DNA from 4 places in the Streptomyces sp. NBC_01618 genome. Region 3 is predicted to be linked to each of the others. Evidence: riboswitches for the same ligand, from Rfam matches in the RefSeq annotation. Region 3 holds a riboswitch; each other region holds the start of a gene.
What was found. A riboswitch is a leader RNA that binds a small molecule or an ion and turns the genes downstream of it on or off. The one in region 3 is predicted to bind cyclic di-AMP.
Positions count from the first base shown of each region.

Region 1: linked by a shared signal. The riboswitch ahead of OH735_RS22835 (NlpC/P60 family protein) and the one ahead of OH735_RS04510 (C40 family peptidase) in region 3 are both predicted to bind cyclic di-AMP.
Region 2: linked by a shared signal. The riboswitch ahead of OH735_RS14645 (transglycosylase family protein) and the one ahead of OH735_RS04510 (C40 family peptidase) in region 3 are both predicted to bind cyclic di-AMP.
Region 4: linked by a shared signal. The riboswitch ahead of OH735_RS28440 (M23 family metallopeptidase) and the one ahead of OH735_RS04510 (C40 family peptidase) in region 3 are both predicted to bind cyclic di-AMP.

Region 1 covers NZ_CP109297.1:4,876,981-4,881,011, forward strand. The annotation lists gene OH735_RS22830 (hypothetical protein) at 1-256, shown strand, start outside; gene OH735_RS22835 (NlpC/P60 family protein) at 369-1,559, opposite strand; cyclic di-AMP (ydaO/yuaA leader) riboswitch at 1,558-1,722, opposite strand; gene pcrA (DNA helicase PcrA) at 2,003-4,031, shown strand, end outside.
Region 2 covers NZ_CP109297.1:3,138,221-3,142,251, forward strand. The annotation lists gene eno (phosphopyruvate hydratase) at 48-1,337, opposite strand; gene OH735_RS14645 (transglycosylase family protein) at 1,640-2,386, opposite strand; cyclic di-AMP (ydaO/yuaA leader) riboswitch at 2,390-2,561, opposite strand; gene OH735_RS14650 (transglycosylase family protein) at 2,862-3,845, opposite strand; gene OH735_RS14655 (cytochrome P450) at 3,951-4,031, opposite strand, start outside.
Region 3 covers NZ_CP109297.1:936,390-940,420, reverse strand. The annotation lists gene OH735_RS04525 (helix-turn-helix domain-containing protein) at 1-790, opposite strand, end outside; gene OH735_RS04520 (ATP-binding protein) at 1,006-1,515, shown strand; gene OH735_RS04515 (dienelactone hydrolase family protein) at 1,559-2,131, shown strand; gene OH735_RS04510 (C40 family peptidase) at 2,175-2,648, opposite strand; cyclic di-AMP (ydaO/yuaA leader) riboswitch at 2,652-2,835, opposite strand; gene OH735_RS04505 (hypothetical protein) at 3,221-3,529, opposite strand; gene OH735_RS04500 (ATP-dependent Clp protease proteolytic subunit) at 3,537-4,031, opposite strand, start outside.
Region 4 covers NZ_CP109297.1:6,136,205-6,140,235, reverse strand. The annotation lists partial or broken gene OH735_RS28445 (GntR family transcriptional regulator) at 1-629, opposite strand, end outside; gene OH735_RS28440 (M23 family metallopeptidase) at 929-1,732, opposite strand; cyclic di-AMP (ydaO/yuaA leader) riboswitch at 1,745-1,912, opposite strand; gene OH735_RS28435 (M16 family metallopeptidase) at 2,241-3,623, opposite strand; gene OH735_RS28430 (M16 family metallopeptidase) at 3,650-4,031, opposite strand, start outside.

The DNA.
Region 1 (4,031 bases), 3.9 Mb from region 3:
CACGGCCCGGTTCGTCCCGGCGATGCTGCACGGCGCCCTGACGATGCTGGTCACCGGTGTCGCACTAGTCGGGCTCAACCAGGCCGACGACAACCCCGTGAACAACATCAAGATCGGGATCAAGCTGCTGCTCCTGGTCGTCATCCTCGCGCTGGTCTACATCAAGCGGGACGAGGAGCAGGTCGACAAGGGCGCCTTCGCGGCCGTGGGCGGGCTGACGCTCGCCAACATCTTCATCGCCACGCTCTGGACCTGAGAGCCGAGGCCGGAGAGCCGGAGGCGGGCCGGCCGGGGGCGTGCCCCGGCAGCTACTGGCCCGCGCCCCGGCGCATACCGGCCCGCGCCCCGGCCGATGGTCACGCGAACTGCTACGCCGGTCGCACGCTGCCGTAGATCGGCATGTAGTAGATCGACTCCTCGCGCACATTCGCCCCGGGCTTCGGCGCGTGGATCATCATCCCGTCGCCCTTGTAGATGCCGACGTGGCTGATGTCGTCGTAGAAGAAGACGAGGTCGCCCGGGCGCAGATCCGCCGTCGCGACCCGGGTGCCTGTTTTCACCTGGTCCCAGGTGGTGCGCGGGATGTCGACACCCGCGGCCTTCCAGGCGGCCTGGGTGAGCCCGGAGCAGTCGTACGAGGACGGGCCGGTCGCGCCCCAGACGTACGGCTTGCCGATCTGGGCGCGGGCGAAGGCGAGGACCTTCTCCGCCTCGGTGGTGGCGCTGCTGTCCGAGCCGGTGCCGGTGCCCGTGCCGGTGCCCGTGCCGGTGCCCGTACCAGTACCGGTGCCGGAATCCGCTTCCTTCGCGGCCTCCGCGGCCTCCGCGGCCTTGCGGTCTGCCTCCGCCTTGGCGGCGGCCTGCCGCTCGGCCAGTTCCTGCGCCTTGCGCCGGGCCTCCGCCTTCTTCTTCCGCTCCAGCTCCGCGAGCCGCGCCTTCTCCTCGGCGGTCAGCTTCGACAACAACGCGCGCGCCTCGCCCAGCTTCTTCTGGACGTCCTGCTTGCTGGTGCGCAGCGTGGTCTGCGTCGTGGTCAGCGTCTCCAGGCTCTGCACCGCTTCGGCACGCTTCTTCGCCGCCTTGGTCTGCTGCGTACGGAAGTCAGTGATCGCCCTCTGCTGCCGGCTGGTCATCCGGTCCATCAGCTGGTTCTGGTCGAAGTACGACTGCGGGTCGTCGGCCAGGAAGAAAGTGGCGCTCGGTGTGATGGTGCCGCTGCGGTACTGCGCGGTTGCGTACGTGCCCAGCGTCCTGCGGGCCTCGTTGAGCTGGTCGGCGTGCTTGGCGACATCATCCAGCAGGGCGTCGGCCCTGGTGCGCTGGGTGGCGACGGCTTCCTTCGCCTGGTTGTACTGCTGGGTCGCGGTGCCCGCCTGCCGGTAGAGGTCGTCGACCTTCTTCTGGACGTCCTCGATGCCGGGCTTCGGAGCGGGGGCGGCCATCGCGCTCTGCGTGGAGAGCAGGGTCACGGACGCCAGTGCCGCCGTCGTGAGCCCGACGGCCGGTGAGGTGGTGCGCATCCGGGTGCGCGGTTTGCGATGCGACGCCAAGGCCGGCATCTCCTTCCGTGGACCGCCTACCGGGTTAGCTGTCGGGTTCGGGCGGAACGGAAGGCTGCCCTACGGTCCGCGTGGGGACAAGGACCGATTCACCCCGGTGCTGCGTGTGGGTCCCCGGTTCCGAACTCCCGCGAGGGCAGCCCGGATTCGGCGTGGGCGCCCGCTCGGCGTGGTTCGCCTCAGGGGGTACGGGCCGCCCGGACGAGCACGCTAGCCAACCCATGGTGCTGCTGTGAAGGTTGATGTTCGATATGCCCGATACATTTTCGTGACCTTGGCGAAGCGGGGCGGCGGGCGCGGGCGGGGGCCCGGAATTCCTCACCGTGCGTGGCTGTCCACTCTCCTTGCGTGCCCGGCAGGGGGATGGGGCCGCTCATGCGGTCCGGGTCCGGTTCGGCATGCGGCCGTCGTGTGTCGGTGCGGCGGCCTAGACTCGACAAGCGATGAGCAGCCTCTTTGACGACAGCTTCCTGGCCGGCCTCCAGCACTCGGAGGAAGAGCCCCCGCCGCCCCCCGAGGACTCCGCACCCGAAGCGGTGCCGGAGGACCTCTTCGCGGGCGTATTCGACGGGCCCCCGCCGCCCAGGGAGGCGTACTACCGCGACGGCGCGCACCGCCCCGTCATCGACCCCGCGGCGCTCCTCGACGGGCTGAACACCGAGCAGCGCGCCGCCGTGGTCCACGCGGGCTCGCCGCTGCTCATCGTCGCCGGGGCGGGCTCCGGCAAGACGCGGGTGCTGACCCACCGGATCGCCCACCTCCTCGCCGAGCGCGGCGTGCACCCCGGCCAGATCCTGGCGATCACCTTCACCAACAAGGCCGCGGGCGAGATGAAGGAGCGCGTCGAGCAGCTCGTCGGACCGCGTGCCAACGCCATGTGGGTCATGACCTTCCACAGCGCGTGCGTACGCATCCTGCGCCGCGAGTCGAAGAAGCTCGGCTTCACGTCATCGTTCTCGATCTACGACGCCGCCGACTCCAAGCGGCTGATGGCCCTGGTCTGCCGCGATCTCGACCTCGACCCGAAGCGCTTCCCGCCGAAGTCGTTCACGGCCAAGGTCTCCAACCTGAAGAACGAGCTGATCGACGAGGAGACCTTCGCCGGTCAGGCCGCCGACGGGTTCGAGAAGACCCTCGCGCAGGCCTACGCCATGTACCAGTCCCGGCTGCGCGAGGCCAACGCGCTGGACTTCGACGACATCATCATGACGACGGTCCACCTGCTCCAGGCGTTCCCCGACGTCGCCGAGCACTACCGCCGTCGCTTCCGGCACGTCCTCGTCGACGAGTACCAGGACACCAACCACGCCCAGTACACCCTCGTACGCGAACTGGTCGGCCCGGCCGGCGAGGCCGACGCCCCCGCCGAGCTGTGCGTCGTCGGTGACGCGGACCAGTCGATCTACGCCTTCCGCGGCGCGACCATCCGCAACATCCTCCAGTTCGAGGAGGACTACCCGGACGCGACCACGATCCTGCTGGAACAGAACTACCGCTCCACGCAGACGATCCTGTCCGCCGCCAACGCCGTCATCGAACGCAACGAGAGCCGCCGCCCCAAGAACCTCTGGACGAACGCCGGCACCGGCGCCCGCATCACCGGCTATGTCGCCGACACCGAGCACGACGAGGCGCAGTTCGTCGCAGACGAGATCGACCGGCTGACCGACGCGGGCGACGCCAAGGCAGGCGACGTCGCGGTCTTCTACCGTACGAACGCGCAGTCCCGGGTCTTCGAAGAGATCTTCATCCGCGTCGGCCTGCCCTACAAGGTCGTCGGCGGCGTGCGCTTCTACGAGCGCAAGGAGGTCCGGGACGTCCTGGCCTACCTCCGGGTCCTCGCCAACCCCGAGGACACCGTCCCGCTGCGCCGCATCCTCAACGTGCCCAAGCGCGGCATCGGCGACCGCGCCGAGGCGATGATCGACGCGCTGTCGATGCGCGAGAAGATCACCTTCCCGCAGGCGCTGCGCCGGGTCGACGAGGCGTACGGCATGGCGGCCCGGTCGGCCAATGCCGTCAAGCGGTTCAACACGCTGATGGAGGAGCTGCGCACGATCGTCGAGTCCGGCGCGGGCCCGGCGGTGGTCCTGGAGGCCGTCCTGGAGCGGACCGGCTATCTCGCCGAGCTCCAGGCGTCCACCGACCCGCAGGACGAGACCCGCATCGAGAACCTTCAGGAACTCGCCGCCGTCGCCCTCGAATTCGAGCAGGAGCGGGGAGAGGCCGGCGAGGAGGGCGCGGGCACCCTCGCCGAGTTCCTGGAGAGGGTCGCGCTCGTCGCCGATTCCGACCAGATCCCCGACGAGGACGAGGACGGCTCCGGCGTCATCACGCTGATGACGCTGCACACCGCGAAGGGCCTCGAATTCCCGGTGGTCTTCCTGACCGGCATGGAGGACGGCGTCTTCCCGCACATGCGGGCGCTCGGCCAGGTCAAGGAGCTGGAGGAGGAGCGGCGGCTCGCGTACG
Region 2 (4,031 bases), 2.2 Mb from region 3:
TATTGGTTCGCAGAGCGCTGTGCTTATTGGTTCGCAGAGCGCTGTGCTTATTGGTTCGCAGAGCGAAACCGGGGGAACGCCGAGCGGCCCGCGTACACCGCGGCGTCGTCGAGGATCTCCTCGATGCGCAGCAGCTGGTTGTACTTGGCGACGCGGTCCGAGCGGGCCGGGGCGCCGGTCTTGATCTGGCCGCAGTTCACCGCGACGGCGAGGTCCGCGATGGTGACGTCCTCGGTCTCGCCGGAGCGGTGGGACATCATGCACTTGAAGCCGTTGCGCTGGGCGAGCTCGACGGCGTCCAGGGTCTCGGTCAGCGAACCGATCTGGTTGACCTTGACGAGCAGGGCGTTGGCGGAGCCCTCCTCGATGCCGCGGGCCAGGCGCTCCGGGTTGGTGACGAAGAGGTCGTCGCCGACGATCTGCACCTTGGCGCCGAGCCTGTCGGTGATGACCTTCCAGCCGGCCCAGTCGTCCTCGTACAGCGGGTCCTCGATGGAGACCAGCGGGTACGCGGAGACGAGCTCCTCGTAGTACTCGGTCATCTCGGCGGCCGAGCGGGACTTGCCCTCGAACTCGTACGTGCCGTCCTTGTAGAACTCGGACGCGGCGACGTCGAGCGCGAGCGCGATGTCCTTGCCCGGGACGTAGCCGGCTTCCTTGATGGCCTCGACGATGAGGTCGAGGGCGGCGCGGTTCGACTCCAGGTTCGGCGCGAAGCCGCCCTCGTCGCCGAGACCGGTCGAAAGTCCCTTGGTCTTCAGGACCTTCTTCAGCGTGTGGTACACCTCGGCACCCCAGCGCAGCGCCTCGGAGAAGGACTCCGCGCCGATCGGGGCGATCATGAACTCCTGGATGTCCACGTTGGAGTCGGCGTGCGACCCACCGTTGAGGATGTTCATCATCGGAACGGGCAGCAGGTGCGCGTTCGGGCCGCCGAGGTAGCGGAAGAGCGGCAGGTCCGAGGCCTCGGAGGCGGCGTGGGCGACGGCCAGCGAGACGCCGAGGATGGCGTTGGCGCCGAGCGAGCCCTTGTTCTCGGTGGCGTCCAGGTCGAACATCGCCTGGTCGATCAGCCGCTGCTCGGTCGCGTCGTATCCGACGAGCTCCGGGCCGATCTGCTCGATCACGGCGAGGACGGCCTTCTCCACGCCCTTGCCCTGGTAGCGGTTGGGGTCACCGTCGCGAAGCTCAATGGCCTCGAACGCACCGGTGGAGGCGCCGGACGGCACGGCAGCACGGCCCGTGCTGCCGTCGTCGAGGCCAACCTCGACCTCGACCGTGGGGTTCCCCCGGGAGTCGAGGATTTCCCGGGCTACGACGACGTCGATGGACGGCACGAGGCATCTCCTTCTGGGATATGACACTGGTTGTGCAGGGTCACTTTGGCCTTGCGACAAGAGCCTAACCGGCCCGGCCCGCTCAGCCGGACGACCGCCCGACCCCTGGGACGAAAAAGGACCCGAGGGCGAGCATTGCCAGACAAACCGTCAGAATTTTATTGGTCAGTAACTACAACAGTTGAACGATCACACAGAGCAGAGGCGTCACGCGGGGGTGGCGCGCGACACAGGAAACCCCGGCCCGGCGCATACGGGGGATGCGCGCCGGGCCGGGGTGCTCGGGGAGGAGAGGCCCTGGACTACTTGGTCAGGTGCAGCTGCTGACCCGGGTAGATCAGGTCCGCGTCCTTGACGATGTCCTTGTTCAGCTCGAACAGCCGCTGCCAGCCGCCCTTGACCTTGTGGTCGGCGGCGATCTTGCTCAGGGAGTCGCCGGAGGCGACCTTGTACTCGCCGTCACCCTTCCCGACCTTCTGGCCGGTCGGGGTGGTGACGGTCTTCTTCGACTCGGCCTGCGGGGCGGCGGAGCGGTCCGAGCGGTCGGCGGCGGGAGCCTCGGTGCGCTCGGCCTTCTTCGGCTGCGCCTGCTGCTTCGGCGCGGCCGGGGCGCTCTGCTGCTTGGTGGCGCCGGAGTTCGAGGAGGAGCCGGTGTCGACGCCCGGGTCGACACCGTCGTTGGTCAGGTTGCCGGCACCGGCACAGCCCCAGGCGCCCGGACCCTGCATGGCGAGGAGCTTCTCGGCGGTGGCGATCTGCTGGGCCTTGGTGGCCAGGTCGGCACGGGGGGCGTACTGCGTACCGGCGGCGGCGGCCCAGCTGGACTGCGAGAACTGCAGACCGCCGTAGTAGCCGTTACCGGTGTTGATGGACCAGTTGCCACCCGACTCGCACTGGGCGACGGCGTCCCAGGTGGCGACGGAGGCGGCGGAGGCGCCGGTCGCGCCCATCAGCGGAACGGCGACGGCGGCACCGGCGACACCGGCGAGCGTGGCGACACGGACGGCCTTGGACGGGCGGCGGTGCTTGCCCTTGCTGGAAAACAGCATGGAACTTCTCCTCACCGACGCCTACGAGGTGAGCTGTCGGGTTCGGGCCAAGTGAGTTGCCCGGTCGCACGTCCTAGCACGCGACTTCACCCCAAGCCGGTCCTGATGCGTCTTTCGACGATCGGGCCCGGCGCTTACCTGGGTCCCCCGCTCCTGCCTACGGCGCTTTACGCGTCTGTTCCCTTCGACCGACGGCAGGATTCGGCGTGACGGTCGACGGGGCCCGCGGTGCGAGCGGTTCCGACCGTAAACATAGGCAACCCCCACTTTCAAAGATGAACACATCGGACAATCAGCCCTTACTTGCATGTGAGGAACCATCGTTTTCGCAGGTGGGACGCGATACGACGGGAGCCCCTGGGCGCGACACGCCAATTGACGCAAAGAGACCCATGTCTCACTTACGCATAAGCGGACATAGGTCCCTGAACTACCCCGATTTTTGGGGCTCTTTTAGTCGATTTTCATACCGCCCTCACTCGGCCTCCACGCCGAGATCAAGACTCTGGCCAGGGAGGACGAGGTCCGGGTCGTTGCCGACGGCCCCCTTGTTGGCCTCATAGAGCGCAGGCCAGCCACCAGGAACCTTCTGTGCGTCAGCAATCGCCCAGAGATTGTCGCCGGGGTGGACGGTGTACATGCCGTCGGCGGCCGACGCGCCCGCGTCGCGTGCGCCACCGTCGCCCCGGGAGGCGTGGCGTCCCGACTCGCGGTCGAGGCCGCCGCCCGCACCTCGGCCCCCCTCGGGGGCCGGGGCGCCACGGTGCTTACCACCCGTACGGCCGGAGGAATCGGATGAATCACGCGTATCAGGCATTTCGGGCGCGTCGGAGGACGGGGCGGCCGACTCCGTGGCCGAAGGCTGCGCGGAGGGCTCGGCCTTCCCTGCCGACCCGTCGGCACCGCCCAAGCCCTTCGAGCCGCCCTTGCCGCCCTTGCCGCCCGTGGCGTCCGTGGCGTCCGTGACGCCGTCCGACGGCGTGGCGCCGTCGGCCGGGGACGCCGACGTGCCGTCAGCCGGCTCCGCGCTCTGCGTCGGCTCGAGCGAGGGCGCGACCCCCGGATCGACGCCCGGCAGCGTCCCGTCCTCCGCGAGGCCGGAAATGACCGCACAGCTGGGCCAGGCCTGCGGGCCCTGGTCCTCCAGCACCTTCTCGGCCACGGCTATCTGCTGCGCGCGGCTGGCGAGGTCGGCGCGCTCGGCGTACGAATCGCCGCCGTACGCCTTCCAGGTCTCCTGCGAGAACTGCAGGCCGCCGTAGAAGCCGTTGCCGAAGTCGGAGCTCCACATGCCGGCGCTCTCGCACTCGGCCACCCGGTCCCAGGTCGTCGCGTCGGCGGCGTGCGCGCCGGCCGCGCCGAGCAGCGGGATGGCGATGGCCGATCCGGTCACGCCCGCGGCGACGACGATGGCGGGTGCCTGACGAGGGCGACGGTGTCTGCCGTTCGCGGAGCCCATGGGGATACCTTCCGTGTGACTGACGAGTGACTGGTGAGTCGAACGGTGAACCTAGCCGGACTCGAACGCGCGTCACAAGTCGATGCAGCGCAGATCACGTGAAAGTCACAGACTTGACGGGATGTCACTTTGCGCGGGTGCAGACCCCGGCGTGAACTCCACGGGCAGCGTGCGCAGTCCACGCAT
Region 3 (4,031 bases):
TCGTGCGGAAGGCCGAGCTGTACGCCTCAAGGTCTTCTTTCCGCTCCAGATAGAGGCTACTCGTCAAATGGTCGAGAACTACCACGTCCAGATCAGAAGTGTTCGGAAATGAGAAGATAACGAAAGGGCCGGTGAGGCCGGCATATTCACCGACCGAGAACGGAAGCAACTGAAGCTGAACGTGGGGAAGTTGAGCCACGCGGGTCAGATGGCGCAGCTGGTTTCTCATCACTCGGCGCCCGCCGACCCGGCGCCGCAGTACCGCCTCGTCGAGCACCGCGCTCAGCCGCAGTGGCGGATCGGTCCGCAGCACCCCCTGCCGGGCGAGCCGTACCTCCACCAGGGAGTCCAACTGGCCCGCGGGTAACCCGTCCAGCGACGCCCGGGTCACCGCACGGGCGTAGTCCGCCGTCTGCAGGAGCCCGGGCACCACCGAGGTCTCCAGGGTGCGCGCGGTCCGCGCCTGGGACTCCAGGCTGATGAAGTCGCGGTACTGGGGCGGAATCAGACCGCGATACGCATGCCACCAGCCGGTGCCGCCACCGCCCGCCGAACCCGCCAGGCCCTCCAGGAGCGTCCGCAGTTGCGGGTCGTCCACACCGTACGCGTCCAGCAGCCGTGCCACGTCGGCCGGCCGCACTCCACTGACACCGGTCTCGATCCGGCTCACCTTCGACTGGTGCCAGCCGAGCATCCGCCCGGCGTCCCGGCTGGTCAGCCCCGACGCCAGCCGCAGACTCCGCAACTCCTCCCCGAGCTTGCGGCGTCGTACCACGGGACCGTGCCGCATCGGCGGCCTCCCTCCCTTTTCCCGCTCCTTCTCCTGCCGAGCGGACAGTGTGACGCCCGCATACGGTTTTGCGGGGCAGGGTTCACCGCATTGAGCGACAGATATATGCATATCTTGGTGGATCGCCGCCGGAGGGGCAGCATCAATGGCAATCTGGCGCGAAGCACAACCGGGACCGATGGCGAGTCGGTCCGGGTGGAAAGGGACGGCTCGCCATGGCAGAGCACCAAGAAGCAAGCATCACTCTGCCGAGCGAGCCGGTCTCGGTCGCGGTGGCTCGGAGATATGTGGACCGGGTGCTCACCGAATGGGGCCTGGCCACCGCGACGGAGTTCGCCGACGGCATTCGGCTCATCGTCTCGGAGCTCGCGACCAACGCCGTTCAGCACACCTTCGGACAGTCGCCCACCTTCACCGTGGACCTGAGGCTGGAGCGGGAGGAACAGCTGCAGTTGGGGGTGACGGACAGTCACCCGCGCTGGCCCCGGCGGCTGCCCGCCGCCATCCAGCAGGACAACGGACGGGGCATGGTGATCATCCGCTCCCCGGCCAAGGAGTGCGGAGGCCGGCTCACCGTCGCCCTCACCGCCGACGGCGGCAAGACGGTCTGGATCGCGCTCCCGTGGAGCATCCCCGTACAGAACAGACGGGCCTCCCGATCCGTCGCGTTCCCCGGGCAGGCCGACGGCTCGCTCGCCGACCGAACACCTGGGGCAACGCGCTAGATTGACGGACCGATCCTTGTCCAAAGGCAGTTGGAGACGCACGGTGACCGAAGTCGTACTGTTTCATCATGCTCAGGGCCTTACCCCGGGCGTGACTGCCTTTGCCGACGAACTGCGCGGTGACGGGTTCACCGTGCGTACGCCCGACCTGTACGACGGCCGTACGTTCGACACCCTGGAGGCGGGGCTGGCGTATGCGGAACAGATCGGCGTCGAGGACATACTCGATCGCGGCACGCGGGCGGTGGCCGACTCACCGGCGGGGCTGGTCTGCATCGGATTTTCCCTCGGTGTGCTGCCCGCGCAGAAGCTGGCGCAGACGCGGCCCGGCGCACGCGGCGCCGTATTCGTCCACTCGTGCGTGCCGAGCTCCTTCTTCGGAACGTGGCCATCGCAGGTACCGGTCCGCATCCACGCCATGGAGGAGGACCGTCTGTTCACCACCGAGGGCGACGCGGACGCCGCCCGCGCACTCGTCGACGAGGCCCCCGACGCCGAGCTGTACCTCTACCCGGGCGACCAGCACCTGTTCGCCGACAGCTCGCTGCCCTCCTACGACGCCGAGGCTGCCACGCTGCTCCTCGACCGCACGCGGACGTTCCTCCGCTCCCGGTGAGCTGCGCCCGGCGGCCGCCCGATCACCCGCTCTCGCCACCGCGTCAGCGGACCCGACCGTAAGAGACGCGCTTCGTCCAGATCTTCTCCAGCCGGACCACCGCACCGGTCCTCGGCGAGTGCCAGATCTTGCCGTGACCGGCGTAGATCCCCACGTGGTAGACGTGGCGGCCAAAGTGGAAGAAGACCAGATCGCCGCGTTGCCTGTGCGAGGCCGGGATGTGGCGGGTCTTGTTGTACTGCTGCTGGGCCGTGCGGGGGAGCTTCTTGCCGGCCTTCTTGAACGAATAAGCCGTCAGCCCCGAGCAGTCGAAGCGGTTGGGGCCGATGGCCCCCCACCTGTACGGCGACCCCTTCTTGGACGCGGCGACCTTGAGCGCCTTCATGGAGAGAGTTGCCGCCTGGGCCTCCGTTGCGGCGCCCGGGGCGAGCATGGTGCCGCCGACGGCGGCCAGAGTCAGAACCGAGGCCGTGCCGGCCCGGGCGAGCAGAGACGGGACATGAACCTGCGCAGTCATGCGCAACCCTTCGTCAGCCGCCTGTGAAGGATGACCTGTCGGGTTCGGGCTGGCGAAGTTGCCCGGCCGCGCTCGGCGGCTTCACCCCGAGGGTCGACCGGTGATCCGGCCGACCCGTTGTGCTCGGGTCCTCCACTCCTGCCGATCCACTTCTGTCGACCAGACATCCGGACGGCGGCAGGACTCGGCGTCCGCCCGGACCGCCCCGTCGCTGTGGCGGGGGCTTGTCGTCCCAGGGATCTTGACTCACCGACTGCCGGATTTCCGAGGAGAAACGACGAATCGTGAGTCTCCTCATGGCTGACCCGTTCGGGTGGAGCCGACGATTCCGAGAGCGCCGACGGTTGTTCGGACCGGTCCCGTACCAGGGCTGGAATCCCAGATTCCGCTCATTGTCCACTCGAAGAACGCAAGTGGAGAAATCTCTCGCGAGAGGGACTTTCTACGCCGAAAGAGCTAGGAATTTCGATGCGACCACCGGGCGTGTCGCGAAGGGGAGTTGGGTGCCTCCGGCCGGGGCGGGTTGCGGGGAGCCCGGCTGGTCCCGGCCGGCCCGGCGGAAAATCGGTTGATCAACTCGTCGGATCGGGGGGTACGGTGACGCGTCCGGCCCGCCGTTCTCCGTCCAGCACCCGCAGCGCCCGGGCCAGGGTGGCGGCGTGGATCCGTGCTTCGCCGCGCTCGTGCATCAACGTGAGGGCGTCCCGCAGCGCGCCCGCCCGTGAGGCCAGTGCCTGTGCGGCCCGCAGTGCGGAGTAGGTGTCGTCGCCGCGGGCCGGGTTGATCCGGCCCAGTTGGTCGAGGACTTCGAGATAGCGGTCGATGAACTCGCCCTCGGCGCGGGTCAGCGCGGGCAGTGGTGGCAACTCCGGTGGTCGCATCGGGCGTTCACCGTGCGCCGTGCGGCGGGAGTGACGACTTCCGGTTCTCCATGATGTGGTCCACCAGGCCGTACGCCTTGGCGCCGGGGGCGTCGAGGATGAGATCGCGCTCGATGTCGGAGGCGATCTGCTCGGCGCCGCGGCCGGTATGGCGGGCCAGCAGTGAGGTGAGCATCTCGTGGACCCGTTCCAACTCCCGCGCCTCGATCTCCAGATCGGAGGGCTGGCCCTGCACCGGATCGGTGAGCGCGGGCTGCTGTACGACGACCCGCGCCCCAGGCAGCGCGTGCCGCCTGCCGGGAGCGCCCGCCGCGAGCAGCACCGACGCGCAGGAACCTGCCTGACCGAGGCAGTAGGTCTCCACCTCGCAGGTGAGGTACTCCATCGTGTCGTAGATCGCCGACATGGCCCCGAACGAGCCGCCGGGGGAGTTGATGTAGAGGGAGATGGGCCGGTCCGGGGCGGCGTGTTCCAGATACATGAACTGGGCGACCAGGTCATT
Region 4 (4,031 bases), 5.2 Mb from region 3:
CGGTCGATGCGGCGCAGCCGGTACGCGGCCGCGGCCTGTTCGGCGTGCTGGGCGGTCAGCGCCCTGGCCCGTTCCGCGTCACCGCGCGCCACCGCGTCCACGACGGCTCCGCGCTCGGCCCAGGAATCCGCCGGGCGGGCCGGCTGCTCAACCGCGTACGTCCAGGCGATCTTGTGCCGGAGCTGGGTGAGCAGCGCGATCAGTCCGGGGCTGCCGGAGGCCTGCGCCAACGTCTCGTGGAACCAGCCGCCCAGCAGGCACAGATCCTCCCCCTCGCCCCGCCCGGCCCACTCCTGGCCGAGCCTGACCAGACCGCGCAGCACCTTGAGATGCGCCTCGGTGCGGCGCTGCGCGGCGCGCGCGGCGGCCAGCGGCTCCAGCAGCAGCCGAACCTCCAGCAGGTCGGAGGCCTCCTGCTGGGTGGGCTCGGCAACGCAGGCGCCCGCGTGCCGCCGGGTGACCACGAAACCCTCGGACTCCAGGGTGCGCAGCGCTTCCCGTACCGGGACACGGGAGACCCCGTATCGACGCGCCAGCAACTCCTCGGTGAGCCGGCTGCCACGTTCGAAGACGCCGGAGACGATGTCGTCACGGATTGCCGTGCATACCGAATGCGCGGGAATGCGCATGTCCGAACCTCCGCCTTAATCACCGCGAAACGCGGCCGACCGACGCCTGTTCTGTGACTCTATTGCAATGAGGCCGAATTTCCGATGCCGGGTGAAAATTCATGAATATCTTTTGGCCACGGCGCGGCTCGGCGGGCAGGCACGGCCGACGGGTACCACGGGCAGGCACGGAGGCCGGACATCGAGGGCAGGCACGGAGGCCGGGCGCGGAGGCCGGACATCGAGGGCGGGCACGGCGAAGGCCCCGGTGTGTGCCGGGGCCTTCGAAGAGGTGCTGCGGGCGGGACGGGTGGCGTCGGTCAGACGTTGACGCCGTGGGCGCGCAGGTATGCGACGGGGTCCATGTCGGAGCCGTACGACGGCGTCGTCCGGGCCTCGAAGTGGAGGTGCGGGCCCGTGGAGTTGCCGGTCGAGCCGGAGAGGCCGATCTGCTGGCCCGCGCCGATGCTCTGGCCGACGGAGACGCCGATCGAGGAGAGGTGGCCGTACTGCGTGTACGTGCCGTCCGTCATCCGGAGCACGATGTTGTTGCCGTACGCGCCGCCCCAGCCGGCCTCGACGACCGTACCGGCGCCGACGGCGACGACGGAGCTGCCGGACGCGGCGTGGAAGTCGATGCCCGAGTGGCTGCCGGACGACCAGAGCGAGCCGCTGGACTTGTAGCCGGTGGTGACGTACGAACCGGCGACCGGGAGCTGGAAGGCGCCCAGGCGGGTGCGCTCCGCGGACCGGGCGGCACGCGCCTTCTCCGCGCGCACCTCGGCCGCGCGCTTCGCTTCGGCCTCCGCCTTCTTCTTGGCTTCGGCCCGCTTCTTCGCCTCGGCCTTCCGCTGGGCCTCCACCTTCGCCGCGGCCTCGGCCTGGTGCTGCTGTGCAGCGGCCTGGGCCTCTATCTGGTCGGCGAGGGCGCTGTCGATGGCGATGACCTGGTTCAGGCCGGTCTCGTTGACGGAGGCGACCCCGGCGTCCGCTGCGAGGGCCGGAGAGGCCACGCCGCCGATGACGCCAGTGGTGGCCAGGGCCGCGACGCCGGCGATCTTCGCGCTCCTGCGCGTCAGTCGGCTCGGGGCACGATGCTTCCCGGTGGCACGGGTGAACGCCATGAAGTGGCTGGTCCTTTCCTTCCTTCTCGCCTACCGGGTTAGCTGACGGGTTCGGAGCAGGAAGGTCTCCTACGGACGCCCCGGCCTCGGTGAGGCTCAGGCATCCGATTCACCCCAGGGACTTCGTGGGTCCCCGGCTCCCCAGGCTCGCGCCTGACGGGGACTCGGCGATGACTGTCCGGTACGTCGCGGATGCGGCATACGAGTGACGGACAGCCCAGCCGACGCTAAGCGGGGTCACTTTCATTCACCAAACGGACAGGTCGTTTTGTAGCGCATCCCACAGGGCAGACTGGCAACCTCTCCACCAGAACGGACAAAAAGGAAGACCCCGGCGAGATGTCGCTCACAGGGGTCTTCCTCTTGTCCCGGTATGTGGACATACGGCGGGTCGGTGGATCGGCGTACCGGTGGGCTGCCACAGGTGAACCGTCACCAGCGAACTGTCGCGGGCAACGGGCCGGCCGGCCCATCAGGCAGCCTCCCGCGTCCGCGACAGGTACGCCCGTCAGCCGGCGACCACCGACACCTCTCCGATGTCCAGGGCCCGGACCGGCTCCTCGATCTGCGCCGCGTCACCGACGAGGATCGTGACCAGCCGGTCGCCCGGGAAGGCGTTGACCACCGCCGCGGTCGCCTCGACCGTACCGGTCTCCGCGAGCCGGGCGTACAGGTGTGCCTGGTAGTCGTCCGGAAGGTGCTGCTCGACCTGGTCGGCGAGGGTGCCGGCGACGGAGGCCGCCGTCTCGAACTTCAGCGGTGCGACACCGACGAGGTTCTGCACGGCCGTCTCGCGCTCCTCGTCGGTCAGCCCCTCGGCCGCCAGGGTCCGCAGGACCGTCCACAGGTCCTGCAGCGCCGGTCCGGTGGACTCCGTGTCGACGGATCCGCTGATGGCGAGCATCGCGGCACCGGTCGCCCCCGAGGCGGAATCCGGGGCCGACGAGCGCAGCACCTGGGCGAAGGCCCGCACGCCGTACGTGTAGCCCTTCTCCTCGCGCAGCACCCGGTCCAGCCGGGACGTGAGCGTGCCGCCCAGGCAGTACGTGCCGAGCACCTGGGCCGGCCATACGCTGTCGTGCCGGTCGGGGCCGATCCGGCCGATCAGCAACTGCGTCTGCACCGCGCCCGGACGGTCGACGATCACCACCCGGCCGCTGTCGTCGGCGGTGATCGGCGGGGCGGGACGGGGCTCGGCGGTGTCGCCCGACCAGTCGCCGAGGGTGTCGGCGAGCAGGGCGTCCAGGTCGATGCCGGTGAGGTCACCGACGACCACGACGGTCGCCGTGGACGGCCTGACATGGGCGTCGAAGAAGGCGCGCACGGCCGACGAGTCGATCCGCTCCACCGTCTCCTCGGTGCCCTGGCGCGGGCGCGACATACGCGCCGTGGCCGGGAAGAGCTCCTTGGAGAGCTGCTTGGCGGCGCGCCGGGCCGGGTTGGCCTGCTCGTGCGGGATCTCGTCGAGCCGGTTGCGTACCAGCCGCTCGACCTCGCTGTCGGCGAAGGCCGGCGCCCGCAGCGCCTCGGCGACCAGCGCGAGCGCCTTGGCCAGCCGGGAGGCCGGGACCTCCAGGGAGACCCGGATGCCGGGGTGGTCGGCGTGCGCGTCGAGGGTGGCGCCGCAGCGCTCCAGCTCGGCGGCGAACTCCTCGGCCGTGTGCTTGTCGGTGCCCTCGGACAGCGCCCGCGCCATGATCGTGGCCACGCCGTCGAGGCCCTCGGGCTCGGCGTCCAGCGGGGCGTCGAGGACGATCTCGACCGCCACGACCTGCTGGCCGGGGCGGTGGCAGCGCAGCACCGTGAGGCCGTTGGGCAGGGCGCCGCGCTCCGGTGCGGGGAAGGCCCACGGGCGGGCGACGCCGGGGGCCGGCTGCGGGTGGAACTGCATCGAAACTCCAGTCGCGGCAGCGTCGGTCACTTGTCCGCTCCTTCGTGCGCGTCGGTGTCGTCGGCTTCGGTCTCATCGGTGTCCGGTGATTCCGCGGGCTCGGCCGATTCGACCGGTTCGTAGACCAGCACCGCCCGGTTGTCGGGGCGCAGCTGGGCCTTGGCGACCGCCTGGACCTCTTCAGCGGTGACATCGAGCACCCGCTGTACGGCGGTCAGGGCGAGCTGCGGGTCGTCGAACAGCACGGCGAACCGGCAGAGTTCGTCGGCGCGGCCGGCCACCGTACCGAGCCGGTCGAGCCACTCGCGCTCCAACTGGGCCTGCGCGCGCTCCATTTCCTCGGGCGTGGGGCCCTCGGCGGCGAACCGGGCGAGCTCCTCGTCGACCGCGGCCTCGATCTGCGGCACC